DNA from 3 places in the Enterobacter cloacae complex sp. IR5418 genome. Region 1 is predicted to be linked to each of the others. Evidence: predicted binding sites of a transcription regulator. Region 1 holds the regulator's gene; each other region holds the start of a gene.
The links. Region 1 encodes CRP, which controls carbon source genes, mostly activating them, when cyclic AMP is high. Its sites were predicted from a motif close to ATGTGANNNNNNTCACAT; they were not measured.

Region 1 (4,168 bases):
TGAAGGGGTGATGGTGTTGAATGCCGGGCCGGACGTGATGCGTTTTGCACCGTCGCTGGTGGTGGAAGACAAAGACATCGAAGACGGGTTAGCCCGTTTTGCCGCGGCGGTCGCGAAGATCGTCAGCGGCTAATACGCGGTGCGTTTTAACCGGCGCGTTAACCAAATCCCATGATGCGGGCGCTGACGCCATGCCACCGATGAAATGGTGTGCATGGTGTTCAGATGCCCCAGCACGCGCTGTAAATGCTGCTCCAGGGTGCTCATCGGCCCGTGGGTCAGCGTCTCCGGCGCTTCCAGAATGTTCGAATCCCCCGACTCGCCCGGCGCGTCATACTCCAGACGCTGCTGACAGCGCTGCAACGCAATTTCACACGACTGCAAATAGCGCTGCGCCAGATCCGGCGTCAGCATCGTGTGCTCGCGCGCCAGCGTGGTCATGGCGTTAATATGCTCGACGATGAACTGGCTGTGCGTGACCCACAGTTTCATATCCGCCAGGTAGTGCGCGTTAAAGCCCGGCTCCTGCATGGCCTGGTTAAGGGAGTTGAACAGGGCGTTATGCGCCTGGTTGACCTTCATGCGCTCGTAAGCCAGCGGAGAAGGCTGCGGGTCATCGCTCAGGATAAGACGTATGGCCTGCTGGTCGGCTTCCAGCGCATCGTGGGCGTTCTGCCTCAGCAACCCGCTTTGCCACTGCGGCCACAGCCAGACCATGCCGCCAAAGGCGATCAGGCAGCCAATCAGCGTATCGACCAGCCGGGCAATAATAAATTGTTCCCCGTTAAGCGTGAGCAGTTGTAGGGTATATACCGCCGTCACCGTAAAGCCCACCATCGCCCAGCCGTAGTTTTTGCGGATGATCAGGTAACTCACCAGCGTGATCGCCAGCATACCGGCCAGGGTATAGCCCTCCGGCACATGGAAGTGCAGCGTCACGCCCGCGATAATCAGCCCCGCCATCGTCCCGCCCGCCCGATGCAGAATGCGTACCCGCGTGGCGCCATAGCCGTTCTGGGTAACAAACAGCACGGTCATTAAGATCCAGTAGGGTTTCGGCAGGTGCAGGGCCACTCCCATCAGGCTGGCGATGCTCAGCATCACACTGATGCGCGCGGCGTTGCGCAGGGCGGAAGACTTCAGTGAAAGATAGCTTTTGAGGGCGGGCAGCAGCGGCAGCCGTTTTTGCTTATCGGCCATCAGGTCCCGGGCATAAAGCGGGCGCTGGGTGCGCAACACCCGGGCGATGCGGCTGAAATGCCAGGCGGCAAACTGCCCGACCGGGTTATCCGCGTGCTGACGCGCAATCTTTTCCAGCGCGCCGAGCTGTTTGTCCATGTTAAAGCGCGTCGGGTAGCGGTGATAGAGGATATCGTCAGCCAGCACCCGCAGGCGCGCCGCGACGGTCTGCGCGTTCCAGCGGATCACCGCTTCCGCATGGCTGCGCTCCACCAGCTTTTGCACCTCTTCCGGATTATGAAGGCTGACGGAGATATGCTCCTGCAAATCCAGCCCGACTTGGAAGGTACGCAGCAGCCGCTTGTATTCATGATTTTTGTTGGCGGCAAGCATGTGCAACTGCTGATAGCACTGGCTGATGAGATCCACCACTTTTTGCTGACGCGCCAGCAGCGGCGGCAGGGATTTTTCCGGGTCGGTATGTTGAGTGAGCAGGGTGTATTTTGCTTCGCAGTATTCAGCAAGCTGCACGTAGAGCAGGCTCAGGGATTCGCGCAGCGGCTGTTCCCGCCACAGCCAGAACCAGAACCAGTTAAACAGGCCGTACCATAATGTCCCCAGGGCGTAGATCAGTAGCGGCTCCCACACCGGCATATTGCCCGCAAGGCTTAAGGTGAAGATGGCGGCAATCAGCGACGCGGGAAGCAGGCGGGCGTGCAGCGAGCTGATTTCCGCGGTGACGCCGAGCGTCATCGCCAGCACGGTCAGGATCAGCGGCAGCGGGATATCACGAGCCAGCAAAAGCTGTACGGCAAGGCTACAGCCCGCAAACAGGCAGCCGCCGATAATCAGACGTTTAAAAAAGCGTTTATGCGGCGTATCCAGACCGGCAATGTTGCAGCAGGCGGGGACGAGGGAAAACAGCAGGCCTTGCTGAAGATGTCCGAGGATCAGGCCCACGGCCACGGGAAGACACAACACCAGCGTTTGTCGCAGTGCGTAGTTAACTTCCGGGTGATAGATCAGCCTGCGCCACATGGGGAGTAGAGACAAAAACGGCGTGCCACCCTGCGGCGGCACGCCGTTTGACCACAATTAACGGGTTCCGTAAACCACGATAGTTTTACCGTGGGCAGAGATCAGGTTCTGATCTTCCAGCATCTTCAGGATACGGCCCACTGTTTCACGGGAGCAGCCGACGATCTGACCGATTTCCTGGCGGGTAATTTTAATTTGCATGCCGTCAGGGTGGGTCATGGCGTCTGGCTGTTTCGCCAGGTTCAACAGCGTCTGCGCAATACGACCGGTCACGTCCAGGAAGGCGAGGTTACCCACCTTCTCAGAGGTCACTTGCAGACGGCGTGCCATCTGGGAAGAAAGACGCATCAGGATGTCAGGGTTGACCTGAATCAGCTGACGGAATTTCTTGTAAGAAATTTCAGCCACTTCACATGCTGTTTTTGCACGAACCCAGGCGCTACGTTCCTGGCCTTCTTCAAACAGGCCCAGTTCACCGATAAAATCGCCCTGGTTCAGATAAGAAAGGATCATCTCTTTCCCTTCTTCATCTTTGATCAGCACGGCCACCGAGCCTTTAACGATGTAATACAACGTTTCCGCCTTTTCACCCTGGTGAATCAGCGTGCTCTTTGATGGGTACTTATGAATGTGGCAATGAGACAAGAACCATTCGAGAGTCGGGTCTGTTTGCGGTTTGCCAAGCACCATGCGCTGTTATCCTCTGTTATAAGCTGTCACCAGAGTCATAAGATGCATCCGGACTCTGGGGTTGCAATCGAATTCTTACCCATACCTGGGAAGTCGGCTGTCGTAACGTTTCGCAGCCAGTAAAGTTTGATGTCCTCTGCATACATGTGTAACGTCAATGTATTACTGTAGCATCCAGAGTGTTTTAGCATAGCTTTCGCCGCGTGTCTCCTGGTGTCTCGCTTCAGCATGACGCAGGTCGCCTTCCGTTGCGAGAAATGTAACGTACACGTAATCTGTCATAAAAAATGCAACGTTGGAGTGAGTGAATATGCAAGCGCGTGTGAAATGGGTTGAAGGGTTAACGTTCCTGGGCGAGTCTGCTTCCGGGCACCAGGTTTTGATGGATGGCAACTCCGGTGATAAAGCGCCAAGCCCAATGGAAATGGTGCTGATGGCGGCAGGGGGATGCAGTGCGATCGACGTGGTGTCGATCCTGCAAAAAGGCCGTCATGACGTGACCGGTTGTGAAGTGAAGCTGACGTCGGAACGTCGCGAAGAGGCGCCACGCCTGTTTACCCATATCAATCTGCACTTTATCGTCACCGGCAAAGCGCTGAAGGACGCGGCGGTGTCACGCGCGGTAGATCTCTCTGCGGAGAAGTACTGCTCTGTGGCGTTGATGCTGGAAAAAGCGGTAAACATCACCCATTCGTATGAAGTGATCGAGGCGTAATCTTTTGGCGGGTGGCGCTTCGCTGACCCGCCCTACAACTGCACGCCCGTAGGCCCGGTAAGCGCAGCGCCATCCGGCAACAGGCGTCACGCGATCTGCTTTCCTTCCATCAGCCGCTGCACCAGCGGTGTCATAATCAGCTCCATCGCCAGCCCCATTTTTCCGCCCGGCACCACTAACGTATTCATGTGCGAAATAAACGAACCCTGTAGCATCGCCAGCAGCCAGGGGTAATCAATGCCTTCCAGGTTGCGGAAGTGGATCACCACAAAGCTCTCGTCCAGCGACGGGATGCTTTTTGCGGCGAACGGGTTGGAGGTGTCCACGGTGGGGACGCGCTGGAAGTTAATGTGGGTGCGGGAGAACTGTGGCGTCAGGAAGTTGATGTAGTCTTCCATGGAGCGCACAACCGAGTCCATGACCGCCTCGCGCGAATGGCCGCGCTCGCTCATGTCACGCGTCAGCTTCTGGATCCACTCAAGGTTAACGATCGGCACCACCCCCACCAGCAAATCCACATGGCGCGCCACGTCGTGCTGAGGCGTC
Region 2 (4,168 bases), on a different contig from region 1:
ACATGATTGACACCAACAACAAAGGGCTGGTGTACATGACCCGCGCCGTGCTGCCCGGCATGGTTGAACGTAACCGTGGTCATATCATCAATATCGGTTCCACCGCAGGTAGCTGGCCTTACGCGGGCGGCAACGTGTACGGCGCAACCAAAGCCTTTGTCCGTCAGTTCAGCCTGAACCTGCGCACCGACCTGCACGGGACCGCGATCCGCGTGACCGATGTTGAGCCGGGTCTGGTAGGCGGAACGGAGTTCTCAAATGTGCGGTTCAAAGGCGATGACGCGAAAGCGGATAAAACCTATGAAAATGCGAACGCGCTGACGCCGGAAGATATCACCGAAACCGTCTGGTGGGTTGCGACCCTGCCGAAGCATGTCAACATCAATACAGTTGAGATGATGCCCGTCAGCCAGACCTATGCCGGACTCAGCGTGCATCGCGATTAATTTACCCCACCCGGCCTGCGGGCCGGGTATGTGATGGCAGGGAAAAGAATGGTAGTATGTTCAGGTTAACTCTCTGAGAAACCACAACCCATGGCCGCTGAATCGCAACTTAATCCTACCCAGCCCGTTAACCAGCAAATCTATCGCATTTTACGCCGTGATATTGTTCGCTGCCTGATCCCACCGGGAACGCCACTCTCAGAAAAAGAGGTTTCGGTACGTTTTGACGTTTCCCGTCAGCCGGTACGTGAGGCGTTTATCAAGCTTGCAGAAAACGGCCTTATTCAGATCCGCCCGCAGCGCGGCAGCTATGTAAATAAAATTTCCCTTTCGCAGGTACGAAATGGCTGTTTTGTTCGTCAGGCCATCGAGTGCGCCGTGGTGCGTCGTGCCGCGTCGCTCATTAACGACAACCAATGTTACCTGCTGGAGCAAAACCTGCATCAGCAACGTATCGCCATCGACCGCAAACAGTTAAACGACTTTTTCCAGCTGGACGACGAGTTTCACCAGAAACTGGCGCAGGTCGCCGAGTGCCAGCTCGCGTGGGATACCGTCGAAAACATCAAAGCGACCATCGACCGCGTGCGCTACATGAGTCTTAATCATGTTTCTCCGCCAGAGATGTTGCTGCGACAGCATCATGATATTTTCAGTGCTCTGGAAAAACGCGACGTGGAAGCCGTAGATAAAGCGATGACGCTTCACCTCCAGGAAATTAGCGAGTCAGTTCAGTTAATTCGTCAGGAAAACCGCGAGTGGTTTAGCGAAGAATAAAACCTCGCCGCCCCCTTTCGGTTGCGGCGAAGTGATTAGCGGACCACTAATACCGGAATAGTGGCGTAGCGCAGGATAGTTTCAGCATTTGAACCCAGCAGATGCGTTGTGATACTCGGATTTTTTGATCCGATAACAATGACATCATATTTCCCCTCTTTACTGAGCTTGATGATTTCATCGCGTACGTTGCCGAAGCGAACTTCACAGTCAATATTGTCCGGGGACATATCAAAGAGCCGTTTCAGCGCCTTCATCTTCTTATCAGATTCGGCGGTCATATACTCTTCGAACTTCTTAATATCCGCATTGAACCCCCGCAGTAACGAACGGCTGCTGTTAGGGAGAATGTTGACCAGGGTGATTGTCGCGCCTTCCGCCTTCGCGAGGTTGACCGCGTGGCGTACCGCTTTATCGCTCAAATCCATTTCAAACACGTCAACAGGCATCAAAATTTTCTTATACATAAGCCTGACTCCTTTTCCGATGAAGGGTTATTTTCTGCTTCCAGAATGGCATTGCGGAGATAAACGAAACCTAAACACTTACGTTCGTAAACTATCAAATAAGGAAAATAACTGTCCGCTTTGTAAAGCGATGTCCTGAACCGTCAGCGCCATCATGAAATAAGAAAAAAGTGTGAGCTTGATCAAAAGCAAATAATTCAGTTTAAGAGAGGCGTATTAATAGTGCCCCGTGAACGGCAGCCGTTGAATTAGCGCCGTAACGGATAAGTGCAAGAGGAGAAAATACCATGATGACATACGACCGTAACCGAAATGCAATCACCACTGGCAGCCGCGTTATGATTAGCGGCACAGGTCAGTTCGGCGTGATTAAAGCGATCCACAGCGACGGCCTGAATGCCGAGCAGGTGCGTCGTGGTAAAACGGTTGAAGTGGAAGGATGCGAAGGTAAGTTCGAACCGATTGAGCTGATTCGCCTGGGAATGCACTAAGCTGTTCCCCGACATGCCGCCGCGAACGGCGGCATGTCATCGCGTCAGAGCCGGGCGGCGTACTCAGCAACCGTGGCCTTCGCGCCTTTTTGCAGCAACGTGTGATAGGCCTGCATCACGGCATCAACAAACACCGCGTCCTTCGGCAACTCATTACCGAAAATAGCCTCAATGCCCAACAGCGCGCTAACCCGGCTTTCGCCTTCAGCGCTACCGTTTACCGCCGCCTGAATTACCGCCAGCTGCGGATCGCTCACCTCAATGGCGTTACCCTGCTCATCCACACCGCCGACATAGCGCATCCAGCCTGCCACACCCAGGGCCAACAGCGGGAAAGGTTTCTGGTGGACAAGGTGCCAGCGCACGGAATCGAGCATACGCTGCGGCAATTTCTGGCTGCCGTCCATGGCGATTTGCCAGGTACGGTGACGCAGTGCCGGATTGCTGTAGCGCGCGATAAGCTGGTCAGCATAGCGACCTAAATCCACACCCTTCACTTTCAGCGTCGGCGCCTGCTCTTTCAGCATCAGCGCATGTGCGGCTGCGCGGTAATGTTCATCTTCCATGCAGTCGTTAATGTGCTGATAACCGGCCAGGTAGCCGAGATACGCCAGGAAGGAGTGGCTGCCGTTAAGCATACGCAGCTTCATCTCTTCAAAGGGAATGACATCTGAAACCAGTTCCGCACCCGCCTTTTCCCACGCTGGACGGCCAGCAACAAAGTTGTCCTCAATCACCCACTGGCGGAACGGCTCGCAGGCCACGCCTGCCGGATCGCGTACGCCGGTCAGCTGTTCGATTTTATCCAGCGTATCAGCCGTAACGGCGGGCACAATACGATCCACCATGGTTGACGGGAAGGTGACGTTGGCTTCAATCCAGTCCGCCAGTTCGCCGTCAACAGCGCGCGCGTAGGCACAGGTCACGTTGCGCATCACGTGGCCGTTCTCCGGCATGTTATCGCATGACATCACGCTGAATGCCGGTAGCCCCGCCGCCTTACGCCGCGCCAGCGCTTCAACCACCACGCCCGGCGCAGATTTCGGCTGATGCGGGTTTTGCAGGTCTGCAACGATTAACGGATGATCGAGCATCAGTTGTCCGCTTGCCGGAGAGTGGCAATACCCTTTTTCAGTGATGGTCAGGGAAACAATGGCAACCTGCGGTTCGCACAACGCCGCCAGCACGCTTTCCAGCCCGTCGACCTGCGCATGCAGGGCATTTTTGACGACGCCGACCACGCGCGCCGTCCAGGCATCGGCAGACATCTCTGCCACGGTATAAAGGTTATCCTGTGCCTTGAGATCGGCAATCTGCTGTTCGCCGCCAATCAGGTTAACTTCGCAGTAACCCCAGTCGCTGCCCTGTTCTGCGGCGAGTATATCGGTGTACACCGCCTGGTGCGCACGGTGAAACGCGCCAAAGCCTAAATGAACAATGCGTGCCTTGAGGCTGTCGCGATCGTACTGCGGACGCGTCGCCTTCGCCTGTAATAACCGGTTTTCCATGATTGAGACTCGTTAAGTAATGAACGCTGTGATCCGCTGCCGCTCCTTATCAGAGCGGCAGCGCCTGCTGACTACACCAACTAGAATGGCAGTCGGAGTCAAAAAACGCTGCCATTAACCATACTGATACGTCGTTTTCAGATCTTGATTTAAATTAACTTTTCGCCATGTGGTGTGACATCAGTGAAAAGTTGTGTGACAGGTAACGCAAGTTGTAAACCATCAGCGGCGTGAAGAGAGCGCGCCGTAGGCCACCGCTTCCTTATGGGTTGCTTCGGCTGCATCTTCGGCTTCACTCAGATCGCGGTCGCGCACTTCCGGCATCATCAGAGCCGAAATCAGCCCAATCAGCGAGTACGCCACCAGCATCGCGACAATCGGCCACCAGGACCCGGTCATGTTGCAGAAGATCCCTGCCAGCACCGGACCAAAGCCCACAGCAACCAGACCGCCCGCCTCTTTCGAGATCGCCATGCGTG
Region 3 (4,168 bases), on a different contig from region 1:
TGAACGCATTCTGCCTGCGCTGCCGCCGCGTATTTCCGGCGCGGCGCACAACGAGCTGACCAAACTGGGCGTACGCGTACTGACCCAGACCATGGTGACGAGTGCGGATGAGGGCGGCCTGCATACCAAAGACGGCGAATACATCCAGGCCGACCTGATGGTCTGGGCCGCGGGGATCAAAGCGCCTGATTTCATGAAAGATATCGGTGGGCTGGAGACGAACCGCATTAACCAGCTGGTGACAGAGCCGACGCTGCAAACCACGCGCGATCCTGAAATCTTTGCCATCGGCGACTGTGCCTCCTGCGCACGTCCGGAAGGCGGGTTTGTACCGCCTCGCGCTCAGGCCGCGCACCAGATGGCAAGCCTCGTGCTGCATAACATCCTGGCGCAGATGAAAGGCAAGCCGATGAAAGCCTATGTCTACAAAGATCATGGCTCTCTGGTATCGCTTTCAAACTTCTCCACCGTGGGCAGCCTGATGGGCAACCTGATGCGCGGCTCCATGATGGTGGAAGGGCGCATCGCCCGCTTCGTGTACATTTCTCTGTACCGTATGCACCAGATTGCGCTGCACGGCTACTTCAAAACCGGCCTGATGATGCTGGTCGGCCGCATCAACCGCGTGATCCGCCCACGCCTGAAGCTGCACTAATTTCTCTCTCCCTCCGGGCTCTCCGGAGGGAATTTTCAGCACATCATGCTGTTCATCTCGCTCCAGACCCCTTAAGAGTTCTCCTAAACAGACGCTATCCCAGCTCATCGCCCCGGTTTTTGATCCTTTATCTTATTGGCGAAGCGTTTACTGCGCTGCAAAATTGCTACCAATTGCAACAAAGGAGGAAGTCCCGTGAATAAATCAATGTTGGCGGGTATAGGGATTGGCGTCGCTGCTGCGTTAGGTGTGGCTGCCGTTGCCAGTCTGAACGTACTTGATCGTGGCCCGCAGTATGCGCAGGTGGTTTCCGCTACTCCGATCAAAGAGACGGTCAAGACACCTCGTCAGGAGTGCCGTAATGTTTCTGTCACCCATCGTCGTCCGGTTCAGGATGAAAACCGTATCGCTGGCTCCGTGCTGGGTGCGGTAGCAGGTGGGGTGATTGGTCATCAGTTTGGTGGTGGCCGTGGTAAGGATGTTGCGACCGTTGTCGGTGCGCTGGGTGGCGGTTATGCCGGTAACCAGGTGCAGGGCGCGATGCAGGAAAATGATACCTACACCACAACGCAGCAACGGTGTAAAACCGTGTATGACAAGTCTGAAAAAATGCTGGGTTACGACGTAACCTACAAAATTGGCGATCAGCAGGGGAAAATCCGCATGGATAAAGATCCGGGCACGCAGATCCCTCTCGACGGTAATGGTCAGCTGATACTGAATAACAAAGTGTAAAAAAGATGTTCTCTGAACTTAGCTCCTCATGCGCTCAGGCTGAGGAGCTTTTTTTTGCGTCAGAGTTTAAGCAGTTCAGGCCACAGGCGCAGCGTGGTTTGCGTAATCCCCTGCAATTTTTCCAGCGTTGCCCCTTCACGGGCACTGATGGACATCCCCTGTAAAATACAGCTCAGATACCGGGCAAGCTCCTGCGGACGGCAATGCGCCGGGATTTCGCCGCGCTGCTGACGCTGAGCCAGAAACGTGCTGAGCGTCTCCTCCTGCATCGCATGCCGGGATTTAACCGTATTGGCTATCTCCTTAGACGATGCCGCAAGGGTGGCGGAGGTGTTGATCATAAAACAGCCCGCAGGCGTGTCTTTACTGGTATAGCAGGATGCGATTGCCGTGAAATAATCCTGCAAAGCCTGCTCAACGGATTTTTCTTCGCAGAACAGCTGGGCTTCATGTTTTGCCGCGAAGCGCGAGATGTATCTGTCCAGAACGGCCCGGAATAAGCCTTCTTTGTTGGTGAACTCTGCGTACAGGGTAGGGGCTTTCGCGCCCGTCGCTTCCACCAGATCGGAAAGCGACGTGGCTTCATACCCATGCTGCCAGAAGAGCGTCATGGCCTTATCGAGCGCCGCATCCCTGTCGAACACTTTTGGTCGGCCACGGCTTTTCTTTGCGCAACGCGTGACATCGGTTGTCATGTGCCGTTGGTCCTCTGTTGTTTTGTTGAATAATCATTATAAAAATAAACGCCTGCGACGACCAGCGGTGATTTCTGAAAAATAATTTAATTTTATCTTTATGAAATATAAGGCAAATGAAATTAATTTAACGGTTGTTATAAAAATGAGTTGATGTGTGACCTGGATCACACCTATCATTTACCTATCGATCGTTAACTACATAACTAACGACCACTACATCATCTGCCTAAAGGTACAAAATCATGAAAAACGTTAAAACCCTCATCGCTGCCGCTGTTCTGAGTTCACTCTCTTTCGCAAGTTTCGCTGCTGTTGAAGTGCAATCTACTCCAGCAGACCAGCAAAAAGTCGGTACCATTTCTGCCACAGCCGGGACTAACCTGGGCTCACTGGAAGATCAGCTGGCGCAAAAAGCTGACGAAATGGGTGCGAAATCATTCCGCATCACCTCTGTGACCGGTCCTAACACCCTGCACGGTACCGCAGTTATCTACAAATAAGCGTAACGCAACCCTCCGTTATGCCACTGCAATAAAAAACGCCCTACATTAGCAGGGCGTTTGTCGTTCTAACCGTTCTACATTGATTGCTGAACAACCTCATTATGTCGCGTGACATCGGTTGGCATACCCGAGCGCGCTTCCATCGCCCGCTCCATTACCGCGCCATCGGTGTTGGCGTTCGTTTTAAAGCTCACCATCGACGCATTCAGGTTAATCGGCAGCGTCTGCGGATCGTCATTGATATTTTTCGACAAAGGCTGGTGGATCTCAACCAGACGGACGCCACCCGGCTCTTCAGACACTTTAATCGGGGTATTGATGATATTTACTTTTGTGCCAGGAGAGATCACGCGGTAGAGCGTTTTGATGTCGTCATCACGCAGGCGAATACAGCCGGAACTGACGCGCATTCCGATCCCGAAATCCGCATTCGTGCCGTGCAGAAGATAAACCCCACCGTAGGCCGCCAGGCGGATCGCATGGTGCCCCATCGGGTTATCCGGGCCAGCGGGCACCACGGCAGGAAGATCGATACCTTGTGCTTTATAACGGGCGCGAATGTTTGCCGTCGGGGTCCAGGTGGGATTCGCGCGCTTATCAGAGACGGTGGTGACCATGGTAGGCGTGAGCGTATCGCCCCCCAGCTGACCAATACCGATAGGGTAGACGGTCACTTCATTCTTGCCCGGTGGGTAGTAATACAGACGCAGCTCGGCGAGGTTAATCACAATGCCCTGACGCGGCGCGTCCGGCAGGATGGTTTGCAGCGGAATCGTCAGTACGCTGCCCGCCCGGGGTACATACGGATCAACGCCCGGATTGGCCTGCAACAGTGCCAGGAACCCGACGTTATATTTTTTGGCAATCGCTTCCAGCGAACCGCCATCGTTTTCAACCACGTGAAAGCGGTTTTCACCTACGACGTTGCTGCCAGCAGGCGGGAGAGGCCAGGTATTGGCGCGAGCAGGGAGCGCGACGGCAACCGTCGCGGCCAGCGCAAACAGAGTCAGCCAGCGGGTAAAACGCGAAGAGGTCATCATTATCATAATCCATATAAATGATAAGGTTATTGTTTTATAAGGCGTTAATGATAATTATGGCGAATGTATAGTCGGGAAGTTCGGGCGAAGTGCAAAGAGTTTGTAAATTGTCCCCCACCAGCCGGGCGCTGATGGGGGATCCGTTATGCGATAGCGTTCTCTTCCAGCTGGCGCATAAAGTTACGCACCCAGTCCATGCGGGTTTTACGCTCCGTCAGATCCTGGGTAAATTTCAGGCGCGTCGGGCCATCAAGACGGAAATGCTGCGGCTGTTTTTGCAGCAGGCCAATCAGCCACATCGGATCGACATGGTTCTTCTCGGCAAACTCAATCACGCCGCCTTTCTCATTGCCTTCAAGTTTGCGGATCCCCAGCTTCTGCGCCTGCTGACGCAGCCGGGCAATATCCAGCAGGTTGCGCGCCGCATCGGGCAATATGCCGAAACGGTCGATCAGCTCGACTTTGATCTCCTCCAGCTCGCCTTCGCTTTTCGCGCTGGCAATGCGTTTGTAGAACGACAGCCGAGTATTCACGTCA

Region 2: a site for CRP is predicted at 1,861-1,878, ahead of ydfZ (putative selenium delivery protein YdfZ). Genes of this name have one in related genera too.
Region 3: a site for CRP is predicted at 2,241-2,258, ahead of bhsA (multiple stress resistance protein BhsA). Genes of this name have one in related genera too.

The regions. Positions count from the first base shown of each region.
Region 1 covers NZ_JBMKHS010000006.1:166,841-171,008, forward strand. The annotation lists gene argD (bifunctional acetylornithine/succinyldiaminopimelate transaminase) at 1-133, shown strand, start outside; gene ACOTX7_RS07465 (YccS/YhfK family putative transporter) at 130-2,217, opposite strand; gene crp (cAMP-activated global transcriptional regulator CRP) at 2,275-2,907, opposite strand; gene ACOTX7_RS07475 (OsmC family protein) at 3,218-3,622, shown strand; gene ACOTX7_RS07480 (phosphoribulokinase) at 3,709-4,168, opposite strand, start outside.
Region 2 covers NZ_JBMKHS010000023.1:9,432-13,599, reverse strand. The annotation lists gene ydfG (bifunctional NADP-dependent 3-hydroxy acid dehydrogenase/3-hydroxypropionate dehydrogenase YdfG) at 1-446, shown strand, start outside; gene ACOTX7_RS16840 (GntR family transcriptional regulator) at 537-1,223, shown strand; gene ACOTX7_RS16835 (universal stress protein) at 1,259-1,690, opposite strand; gene ydfZ (putative selenium delivery protein YdfZ) at 1,978-2,181, shown strand; gene ACOTX7_RS16825 (mannitol dehydrogenase family protein) at 2,226-3,689, opposite strand; gene ACOTX7_RS16820 (MFS transporter) at 3,912-4,168, opposite strand, start outside.
Region 3 covers NZ_JBMKHS010000013.1:39,253-43,420, reverse strand. The annotation lists gene ACOTX7_RS12290 (NAD(P)/FAD-dependent oxidoreductase) at 1-655, shown strand, start outside; gene ACOTX7_RS12285 (glycine zipper 2TM domain-containing protein) at 851-1,390, shown strand; gene comR (TetR family copper-responsive transcriptional repressor ComR) at 1,450-2,085, opposite strand; gene bhsA (multiple stress resistance protein BhsA) at 2,331-2,588, shown strand; gene ldtC (L,D-transpeptidase LdtC) at 2,666-3,631, opposite strand; gene mfd (transcription-repair coupling factor) at 3,775-4,168, opposite strand, start outside.